3 regions of the Neobacillus sp. C211 genome follow, and region 1 is predicted to be linked to each of the others. Evidence: riboswitches for the same ligand, from Rfam matches in the RefSeq annotation. Region 1 holds a riboswitch; each other region holds the start of a gene.
The links. Region 1 has a riboswitch for cobalamin ahead of metE (5-methyltetrahydropteroyltriglutamate--homocysteine S-methyltransferase). Riboswitches for the same ligand answer to the same signal wherever they lie in the genome.

Region 1 (3,282 bases):
TTCCTCTGTCGTTGGTCGTCTAATTAAAAAGATAAGAGAGATTCGTTTTAAAGTAGTATTTGAATGTCCTGGCTGTCCATGTGAGCAAGTTACTTTATAGGAATAAGCATATGGACTAGAAAAAAATCGTAAAGATCATTGCCATGATTCGGTGGGACTTATTTCGAAATCCTGATGCTTTCTTGTTGCGTAAGTACCCAGCAAACAAAGTGACCAAAAGAAAGATAAAGGATGTATAACCCAGCAACATCTTGATATGACCATAACCAATGACAGGTCCAATTTTAAAAAGATTAATCCAAGAGTGACCGATAATAAGAAGGTGGACGTTATGTATCAGTCGTAGATCGTCCAATAAATGACAAGAATATTAAACAGGAACTAATAAGTAAAATTATTTAATTTTTATAAAAATTGAATATATTCCAATAATTATCCTATAATAAAGAGGAAATATATTAGGCTTTGGCTCAAATTGAAAAGTTGGCTTCATCCTTAGTTTTGCTAACATAATATGAAGCATCATAACTTCAAGATATACATAAGTACTGACTTGCTAGAAGAGAATATAATTACTTTTTTAATTAGGAGGCAATCATGGGAAGATTAGTTCATTTCGAAATTCATGTCAATGACATGGAACGGGCAAAGAAGTTTTATGGAGAGGTATTCGGATGGTCATTTCAAGATTGGAGTGAGTATGCAGGAATGCCTTACTTTGGAGCAGTGACTGGCGATGAGAATGAACCTGGGATCAATGGTGCTTTGATGCAGCGGCAAAGTGCTCCACCGGAAGCAAACCAAGCTTTGAATGCATTTGCTTGTACAATGGGAGTGGAAAATTACGATGTAACGGAAGCTAAAATTATTGAGAATGGCGGCAAGGTCGTAATGGCCAAATATGCCCTGCCTGGAATGGCGTGGCAAGGATACTATATTGATACCGAAGGCAATATATTCGGAATTCATCAACCCGATGCGAATGCAAAATAGAATCCTAAGGTGAGCGAGAGAACTCTCATCATACTGACTACTTTTCAGAAAATTATGTACTTCATATTATTAATATGCTATAGTTAGTGAAAATTACATATCGTGTAAGAATTGGTGCCAAGCTAAGGCTTGGCTTAAAAGGGAAGAACGGTGTAATTCCGTCGCTGTCCCGCAACTGTAAATCGGAGTGAATCACAAATACCACTGTCTTAGGATGGGAAGGTGTGAGGAGCCATGATGATAAGCCAGGAGACCTGCCAATTTCCAGTACACACCAAATACCTACGTGGAAATAGGTGGTGACATTCATTTGTACGACAAACGAGTTATGAGTAGCTATGTTTATGCATGTTTTTTTAGCAAAACTTAAACTTGATTGTAAAGCCATTTCCCATTTTGTGGAGATGGCTTTTTTTGTATTTGGGAATATGTAAATTTAAATAAGGAGGAATGAAAAATGAATTTAGTTAGTACTGCCATTGGTTACCCGTACATTGGTGATAATCGGGAGTGGAAACGTTGTATAGAATCTTTTTGGAAGGGTGCGATATCAGAGGAGCAATTTATTTTCGAGATGAAAACGAATCGTTTGAATAATTTGAAGCGCCAGCAATCATTAGGCTTAGAGTTACTAACAGTTGGGGATTTTACCAATTATGACCGCATGCTTGACCATGCGGCAATGTTCGGAATGGTTCCAAATCGTTATAAGTGGACAGGTAGTGAAGTCGATCTAACCACTTATTACGAAATGGCCCGTGGGGCAAGCCATGTTGTGGCCTGTGAGATGACAAAGTGGTTTAACACCAACTATCACTACATCGTACCTGAGTATGAAGGCAAGTCATTACAATTAACCAAAAACTACATTTTAGATTATTTTGTAGAAGCCAAAGAGGAATTAGGTCTTATTACAAAGCCTACAATGATCGGTCCTTTTACTTTTGTTAGCTTAGCGAAAGGATACGATGCCAAAACCAAAGCATTGTTTATTTTAAAACTCTTACCGTTATATGCTCAAGTATTGCAGCAGCTTGTAGAGGCTGGGGCACAGTGGATTCAAGTGGAAGAACCAGCACTAACCCTTTCACTAACTGCTGATGATGTAAAACTAGTGCAGGAAATTTACAAGCAATTAGCAGAAGAAGTACCGGCTGCACAAATCATGTTACAAACCTATTTTGAAGGACTATCAGCGTATGAAGAGCTGTCTCAATTACCTGTGGCAGGGATTGGTCTTGATTTCATACATGGTGCCGAAGAGAATATGGATTCACTTCGAAAACACGGGTTCCCACAAGACAAAGTATTAGGAATTGGTGTCGTAAATGGACGGGATATTTGGCGGGCAAATTTGGCTGAAAAAGCATTCAATACAAAAGCTGTTTTATTATTAAGCGGTGTAAAAGAAGCTTGGATTCAGTCTTCATGTAGTTTACAGCATGTACCTGTGACGACGAAGGCAGAAACAAAGCTGGATGCCATACTGACAAATGCTTTGTCATTTGCCGATGAGAAAATAATTGAGTTATCACATATTACATCTTACGTCCGTGACGAGGCTTGGACAGGGAATAAGAGCGTGTCACAAAGTATGATAGCAACTGAAGCATTAGCACAGCATAAGGCAAGGAAAAATGCACGTGTGAAAGAGCTAGTATTACAAGTAACACAAGAGCATTTTGCTCGTTCAATGACGTTTAAAGAACGTCAACCTTTGCAAAAAAGGGCATTAGATTTACCAGATTATCCAACCACAACCATTGGCAGCTTCCCTCAGTCAGATCAAGTAAAACGGACACGTACAGCATGGCGTAAAAAGGAAATTACAGATGCTGAGTATGCAGCGTTTCTAAAAAGTGAAACAGCCCGTTGGATTCAAATTCAAGAAGAAATAGGACTGGATGTTTTAGTGCATGGTGAATTTGAGCGGACGGATATGGTTGAGTACTTTGGAGAAAAGCTAGAAGGTTTTGCCTTTACAGAAAAAGCATGGGTTGTATCCTATGGTTCACGTTGTGTCAAACCACCAATTATTTATGGTGACGTCGAGTGGACAGCCCCAATGACCGTGAAGGAAGTAGAAGCGGCACAGCAATTAACGTCTAAGTATGTGAAAGGGATGTTAACAGGTCCTATTACAATCTTAAATTGGTCTTTTGTCCGCGATGATATTTCACGTGAACAAGTAGCCAACCAACTAGCCTTAGCACTAAGAGAAGAGATTGCAGCGTTAGAAGATGCAGGCATTGCCATTATTCAAGTGGATGAACCGGCATTACGTGAAGG
Region 2 (3,282 bases), on a different contig from region 1:
ATGACGCTGGTCCCGAATACCTTGCCGGATTAAAACACGAACATTTCTAACAATAATACCAGCCTCTCTTAATACCTTGACTAATGGCGAGGTTTGAAAAAATTCTTCAATATGCCGGGCAAAACTCAGATCCTCTTCAATAGGATAAAATCTTGCTTCCGACTCCACCCAGAAGGGTAGATTATTGTTAAAAATGTTGCCAATTTCTCCTGCATTTTGTTGAATTAACCGTTCGGGGTGTTCAACGGCAATATCGATAAATAAATTGACAGAAAACCTTCTTCCTCTTGTAGCCGCTGGGACTTCTTCCTTGTAGGTGATGGTTTGCTGCTGCATATTGACTGTATAAACCCTTTTATATTTGCCAATCCGCAATTCACTACGTGACAAACGCTCTCCATTTTTAACTGCATAGTATTCATTGTGATTATTAACATAAACAAAGGCATAGGTCATAGACGACGCCGGCGGCTTTTCCAAAAAACTAAATTTCACGTCTTTAACATCTTCAATAAATTGCATTAGGTTATTCCCTCCAGGTTAACTATTTTCATTGAGAGATCACTTACCCTTGTCTACATTCTATGCAGACAATCGGAAGAAAAGCCCCCATATCTTTGTAGATTGTTGTAGGTATCCAGCAATCCGATAGCTATGCCGCCCCCCTAAAATAATATAAGGGAATTTAAAAAGCACTTGATATATTCTATTTGTTAGACTAGTATAAATATTATCTCTTAAAATTACATATGAATTTGTTAACAATTAGTTAAGATGCCTTAGGGCTTAATAGGGAATCTGGTGCAAGGCCAGAACTGTCCCCGCAACTGTGAGTGTGGACGAAATAGACAAACCACTGAACCGTTTATTTTATTGACGATTCGGGAAGGGTCTAAAGTAGGAAGAAACACAAGTCAGGAGACCTGTCTTAACTTTTAATGTTTCGATTTCTTCGGGGGTTGTGAAGATGGAACGTTTGACAAAAAGGATTATTTATTATCTTTCTTTGTGCTGACGTTTTATCCGTTCAACTAATGTTGAACGGATTTTTTCGTTTTGATGATTCTAAATCATGTTTAATTATCATAGTTTAGCTTTAGAAGGAACAAGCCTTTTTAACAATTGAATAGATTAGGATAGGTGCACGAATATGTGCTTAATAGGGAAGTACGGTTTAAATCCGTCACGGTACCCGCCACTGTATGGGGAGTTCATTGCAGATGTCACTGAAGGAATTCGGGAAGACGCAATGAAATGATGAACCTAAGTCAGGAGACCTGCCTTTACCTAATAACTTCCATCAACCTACGGGAACATAGGTAGAAGTGCTGAACATACATCGCTATTTTTTTGTGTGTATATTTTGCACCTCTATGTCCATAGGGGTGCTTTTTTTACGTAAAAAACGAAAAGGAGAGTGTGACATGACTACTTGGAATTTACAAGGGACGAAACACCATGTTTTTATTTGCAACGGCAGCAGCTGTATGAGAAAGGGTGGGGAGGAAGCGACACAAGCGATTCGGAATGAAATCACCAATTTAAACTTAGATTCACTCATACATACAACAAGAACGAGATGCAATGGGAGATGTAAGGATGCCCCCGTTGCCATCGTCTATCCGTCAGGGACTTGGTATAAAAACGTAACCTCAGAAGTGGGAACTACGATTGTAAAGCGTCATCTGGCAGAAGGTCATTGCCTTCAGGAGCATGCGATCTATCAATATTCCGAAGCAGGATTCATACCGCCAGAAGGGTCGGAATGCATCGAAGGAGTACAAAAAGTGGTTAAAGAAAAGATGTAACAGCGGATAGTAGCTGGATTCTAGTTTGAAATTTTGGAAGGTGGCGTAATAGTGTGAAAGGCAAATTATTGGTTATTGGTTTTGGCCCTGGTGATGAAAAACATATCACTGGCCGGGCAAAAGAAGCCATCGAAGAAAGTGATATCATCATCGGCTACAAAACCTACGTTGATCTAATCAAGGGATTAATAGCTGGAAAACAAATCATTAGTACAGGAATGACAGAAGAAGTGAGCCGGGCCCAGGAGGCAGTGAAACAGGCCGAACTCGGTTACACAGTAGCCGTCATTTCAAGCGGTGATGCCGGTGTATATGGAATGGCAGGACTGGTTTACGAAGTGCTAATCGAAAAAGGCTGGAAAAAAGACTCAGGGGTAGAAGTGGAGGTGGTCCCTGGCATTTCCGCCATCAACTCCTGTGCTGCTTTATTAGGCGCGCCGGTCATGCATGATGCCTGTACGATCAGCTTAAGTGACCATTTGACACCTTGGAGCTTGATTGAGAAACGAATCGAAGCGGCCGCTTCATCTGATTTTGTGATTGCCTTATACAATCCAAAAAGCGGGAGAAGAACACGGCAGATCATGGAAGCTCAAAAAATTCTACTAAAATATCGCTCGCCAGACACCCCTGTAGGATTGGTAAAGAGTGCTTACCGTGATAGTCAAAAAATCGTCTTAACCAATTTACAAGAGATGCTCGAACATGAAATTGGCATGTTAACCACCGTTTTAATTGGCAACTCTTCCACATTTTTCTACGACGGCTTGATCATCACTCCGCGCGGTTATCAGCGGAAGTATACATTAAATCAGGCAATACAGCCGTTGAAACCGCATCAACGTTTGCAAAAGGAAGCCGAACCATGGGCACTGGAGCAAATGGAAGATGTAAAACCGGTAAACAAGGAACTAGTCACCCCAACCTCCATGAAAGAGTCGCCAAGAGAGCTGGCTGAGGAAGCCTTGCAAATGATCCTTGGTGAGAACGATGGACCTTCCCAAGGTTTAATGGTGAAGCAAGAATTTCAATCTATTTTTGAGGTAGCGGTCAGCCCTGGTGTCGCCAATAAAAAATTTACCGCGAATCAGATGGTCATTCTTTCCGAAATTGTCGGAGAAGAAGGGGTCATGGAATACACACAAGACCATTTTATGAAGCTGCAAATTTTAACCTCTAGGCCTGATGAGATTGTTGAAAAGCTAACGGCGGCCAACTTTTTGATTGCTCCTGTTGGCGACGTATTAACCGTAAAAGCCTGTGATTTTTGTGACGGAGAAAAGAAGGATTCCATTCCTTATGCCGATGAGCTTCAGGAAAGGCTTGGCGGCATGGAACTCCCCAAAGAATTAAAACTTGGTGTGAATGGCTGCGGTATGGCCTGTTATGGAGCCGTAAAAGAAGATATTGGCATTGTCTACCGTAAGGGGGCGTTTGATTTATTTTTAGGAGCCAAGACAGCTGGAAGAACCGC
Region 3 (3,282 bases), on a different contig from region 1:
GCAAAATGATTTTTATGTACTCCCAGCCTCTCATCGATACACTTCCTAATAGCCAGCCAATAATTTGCCTCAACTCATCTCCAGTCAGCGCAATCATCAGCGAAATAATTGCCCCTAAGAAGGAGCTAAAAATTATCCCTGTTAAAATAATCGTTTCCACTCTCATGGAACGCTCTATTTTACTGGCGAAAGTAAGGACTAAAAAGATGGTTAAAAAGGAAAATAAAATACTTAGCAATGGTAATGTGAAGGAACCTATAAAAGGAATCGATAGATGGAAAAACAGTGTCAACACCGCTCCAACTGACGCCCCGGAGGATACACCCAATGTATAAGGATCTGCTAACGGATTTCTTAGCAGACCTTGGAAGGCTGCCCCTGCAATAGCAAGAGAAGCCCCGACAAGACCAGATAAAATCACTCTAGGTAAGCGAATGTTAAGGACAATACTTGAATACATAGGGTCAATTGTCTCCAATGAAATAACCCCAAAAACTTTCGCACTGAAAATCTTAATAATGGTTAAGATTGGCACCGAAACTGTTCCAATTGAAATCCCTAATAAAAAAGCTAGAACAAGGAACATTCCAGCTATTATATAGGCTAAATACTTATTATTTAAAAATCTCAGGATAGACAGCCTTTGCAAGATCTTCTACTCCTTCAACGATCCGAGGGCCTGAGCGAGTCACGCGATCAGAATCCACATCGACTACATGCTTATTTTTTACAGCGTTGACCGTTTCCCAGCCCTTTCTAGTTAAAACTTGTTCCGCCGGATTTTTGACATAGTATCCATAGGTAGTCAGGATTACATCTGGATTGCGTTTAATCATCGCCTCTTGATCAATTTTAATCCAGCCTTCTTGATCATTTGCGATGTTTTCCGCATTAATTATACTTAGCATTTGATCCATAAAGGTATTCTTGCCAGGTGTATAAATTTCTGGAGCGGGCGAAACTTCAACTAATACCTTTTTCTTTTCTTTTATTTCCCCAGCCTTTGCTTTAATTTCGGCCAATTTATCCTTCATCCCTTTAATCATCTCATCGGCTTTCGCTGTTTCACCGGTAGCTTTCCCAATCATATCAATGGAATCATAAACTTGGTCAAAATTTTGCGCATCATTAACAACCAAAACGGTAATTCCAGCATCTTTAAGCTGCTGAAGCCCTGCTTCAGAATTATGAGCTGAAGATGCATGTGCTAACACTAAATCCGGTTTTAAGGAAATGATTTTTTCTAAGTTTATTTCCTGTCCGCCGATTTTTTCTTTTTTCGTCGCTGCTTCCGGGTAATTATCGAAATCAGACACGCCCACCACTTCTTTGTCAAGTCCTAATGCAAATGCAATTTCTGTATTACTTGGAATTAGTGAAACGATCTTTTCAGGTTTCTTTTCGATAATAACTTTAGTTTTGGTAGCATCTGTAAGTGTAACTGGATAGGTTATTTCCGCTGTTTTCTTCTCAACGCTGGATTTATTCTCTTCCTTAACTTGGTCTTTCTTTTCAACACAACCTGTTAAAACTCCTACTGTTAATAATACTACTAACAGCAATGAATACAACTTCTTCATTTTTCTCCCTACTTTCAGTTAATAAATATTATGTAACAAAAAATAAATCTTCTTGTGCAAAAACAAAATGGCTTGGATAAAAACAAAAAACATCTCCACTATGTAATGGAGATGTTGGTATGATTAGATTCAGGTTACTAGCAATAAGTAAAGGGAGTCTAGCCTTCAACACCGTCCCATCCTCGTAGGTTTTATTGGCGCACAAGAATTAGGCAGGTTTCCTGGCTCATGATCATCGCTTCCTATGCCTTCCCATCTTAGTCGACAGTGGCACCATATAGGTTGCTCTCATTTACAGTGGCGGGACCGCGTTGGCTTTTACCAAACTTCTCTTTTAAGCCGAAAATCTTACAATAAGATTTTAGCACCTAATAATAAAAAATATTTTTTGTTAAATTCATTATAGAAAAGATGAAATGAATTGTACATGTATTTTTGCAATAATTTTAAAGTTCAATCGTTCTGCACAAATTAGCCATTTCAATTGCAGCCGAAGCGGCATCCCATCCCTTATTACCAGCCTTTGTCCCAGCACGCTCAATCGCTTGTTCAATAGAATCTGTGGTTAGTACTCCAAAAATAACAGGAATGCCACTACTTAAATTGATTGCGGAAACACCTTTTGCCACTTCATTACAAACAAAGTCAAAATGTGGAGTAGAGCCGCGAATGACCGTACCAAGCGTGATAACTGCATCATATTTTTTGCTATTAGCCATTTTTTGGGCGATTAATGAAATTTCAAATGCACCAGGTACCCAGGCAATATCTACGTCTGTCTCACTGACGCCATGTCTTTTAAGTGCATCCTGTGCACCGCCTAATAGTTTACTTGTAATGAATTCATTAAAACGTCCAACCACGATTCCAACTTTTAATCCTGAGCCAACTAAATTTCCTTCAAAAATATTACCCATGAGTATGCCTCCTAAATTTGTTTTAAACTTCCCGCTTAACTAAATTTTCCTTGTTGCTTCGGTATTCTACTAAATCTTTAATCGTAATCATTTTAATGTTTAGCTTATCAGCAATTTTGCGCAGCTGTGGGACACGTGCCATCGTGCCATCGTCATTCATGATTTCACAAATGACACCAGCAGGCTTGGCACCGCATAAAATTGCAAGGTCTACAGCTGCTTCTGTATGCCCCGTTCTGCTCAAGACTCCGTCTTTTTTAGCAATCAACGGAAACATATGCCCTGGTCTTAAAAAATCGGATGCTTTTGATTCCGGGTCAACCATACTCAACACCGTTGCTGATCGTTCAAATGCAGAAATTCCAGTTGTAGAAAATTTATGGTCAATGCTTACGGTAAAAGCTGTTCGATTTGGATCCGTATTCTTGGAAACCATTGGATGTAAGTCGAGCTTTTGAGCTAATGCCTCGTCAATAGGAACACAGATTAGACCTCTTCCGTGAGTGGCCATAAGATTTATGACCTCCGGCGTTGCTTTTTCAGCAAGAGAAATAAAGTCCCCTTCATTTTCCCTGTTTTCATCATCGCAGACAATAACAACCTTTCCTTCTTTTAAATCAGCAAGAGCTTCGTTAATCGTATTAAACACGCAACATCTCTCCTTTCAAAATGACAAACCCTTTAAGATTGGACTTTTCCAAACTATAATTTAATTAAAACCATTGTCTGCTAAAAATTGTGCCGTTATCCCTGTCTTATGATTTTGCGCAGTATCACCTGAAAGG

Region 2: it holds a riboswitch for cobalamin, as region 1 does, so the genes downstream of both, ACSU6B_RS17810 ((2Fe-2S) ferredoxin domain-containing protein) here and metE (5-methyltetrahydropteroyltriglutamate--homocysteine S-methyltransferase) in region 1, are expected to answer to the same signal.
Region 3: it holds a riboswitch for cobalamin, as region 1 does, so the genes downstream of both, ACSU6B_RS04590 (ABC transporter substrate-binding protein) here and metE (5-methyltetrahydropteroyltriglutamate--homocysteine S-methyltransferase) in region 1, are expected to answer to the same signal.

Annotation. Positions count from the first base shown of each region.
Region 1 covers NZ_JBPXRO010000008.1:118,734-122,015, reverse strand. Annotated here, with positions in the region: gene ACSU6B_RS09915 (VOC family protein) at 598-993, shown strand; cobalamin riboswitch at 1,089-1,269, shown strand; gene metE (5-methyltetrahydropteroyltriglutamate--homocysteine S-methyltransferase) at 1,451-3,282, shown strand, end outside.
Region 2 covers NZ_JBPXRO010000019.1:16,520-19,801, reverse strand. Annotated here, with positions in the region: gene ACSU6B_RS17815 (hypothetical protein) at 1-522, opposite strand, end outside; cobalamin riboswitch at 756-945, shown strand; cobalamin riboswitch at 1,122-1,299, shown strand; gene ACSU6B_RS17810 ((2Fe-2S) ferredoxin domain-containing protein) at 1,425-1,808, shown strand; gene cobJ (precorrin-3B C(17)-methyltransferase) at 1,862-3,282, shown strand, end outside.
Region 3 covers NZ_JBPXRO010000003.1:200,613-203,894, forward strand. Annotated here, with positions in the region: gene ACSU6B_RS04585 (FecCD family ABC transporter permease) at 1-649, opposite strand, end outside; gene ACSU6B_RS04590 (ABC transporter substrate-binding protein) at 615-1,580, opposite strand; cobalamin riboswitch at 1,775-1,967, opposite strand; gene ribH (6,7-dimethyl-8-ribityllumazine synthase) at 2,027-2,497, opposite strand; partial or broken gene ribB (3,4-dihydroxy-2-butanone-4-phosphate synthase) at 2,523-3,146, opposite strand; gene ribE (riboflavin synthase) at 3,207-3,282, opposite strand, start outside.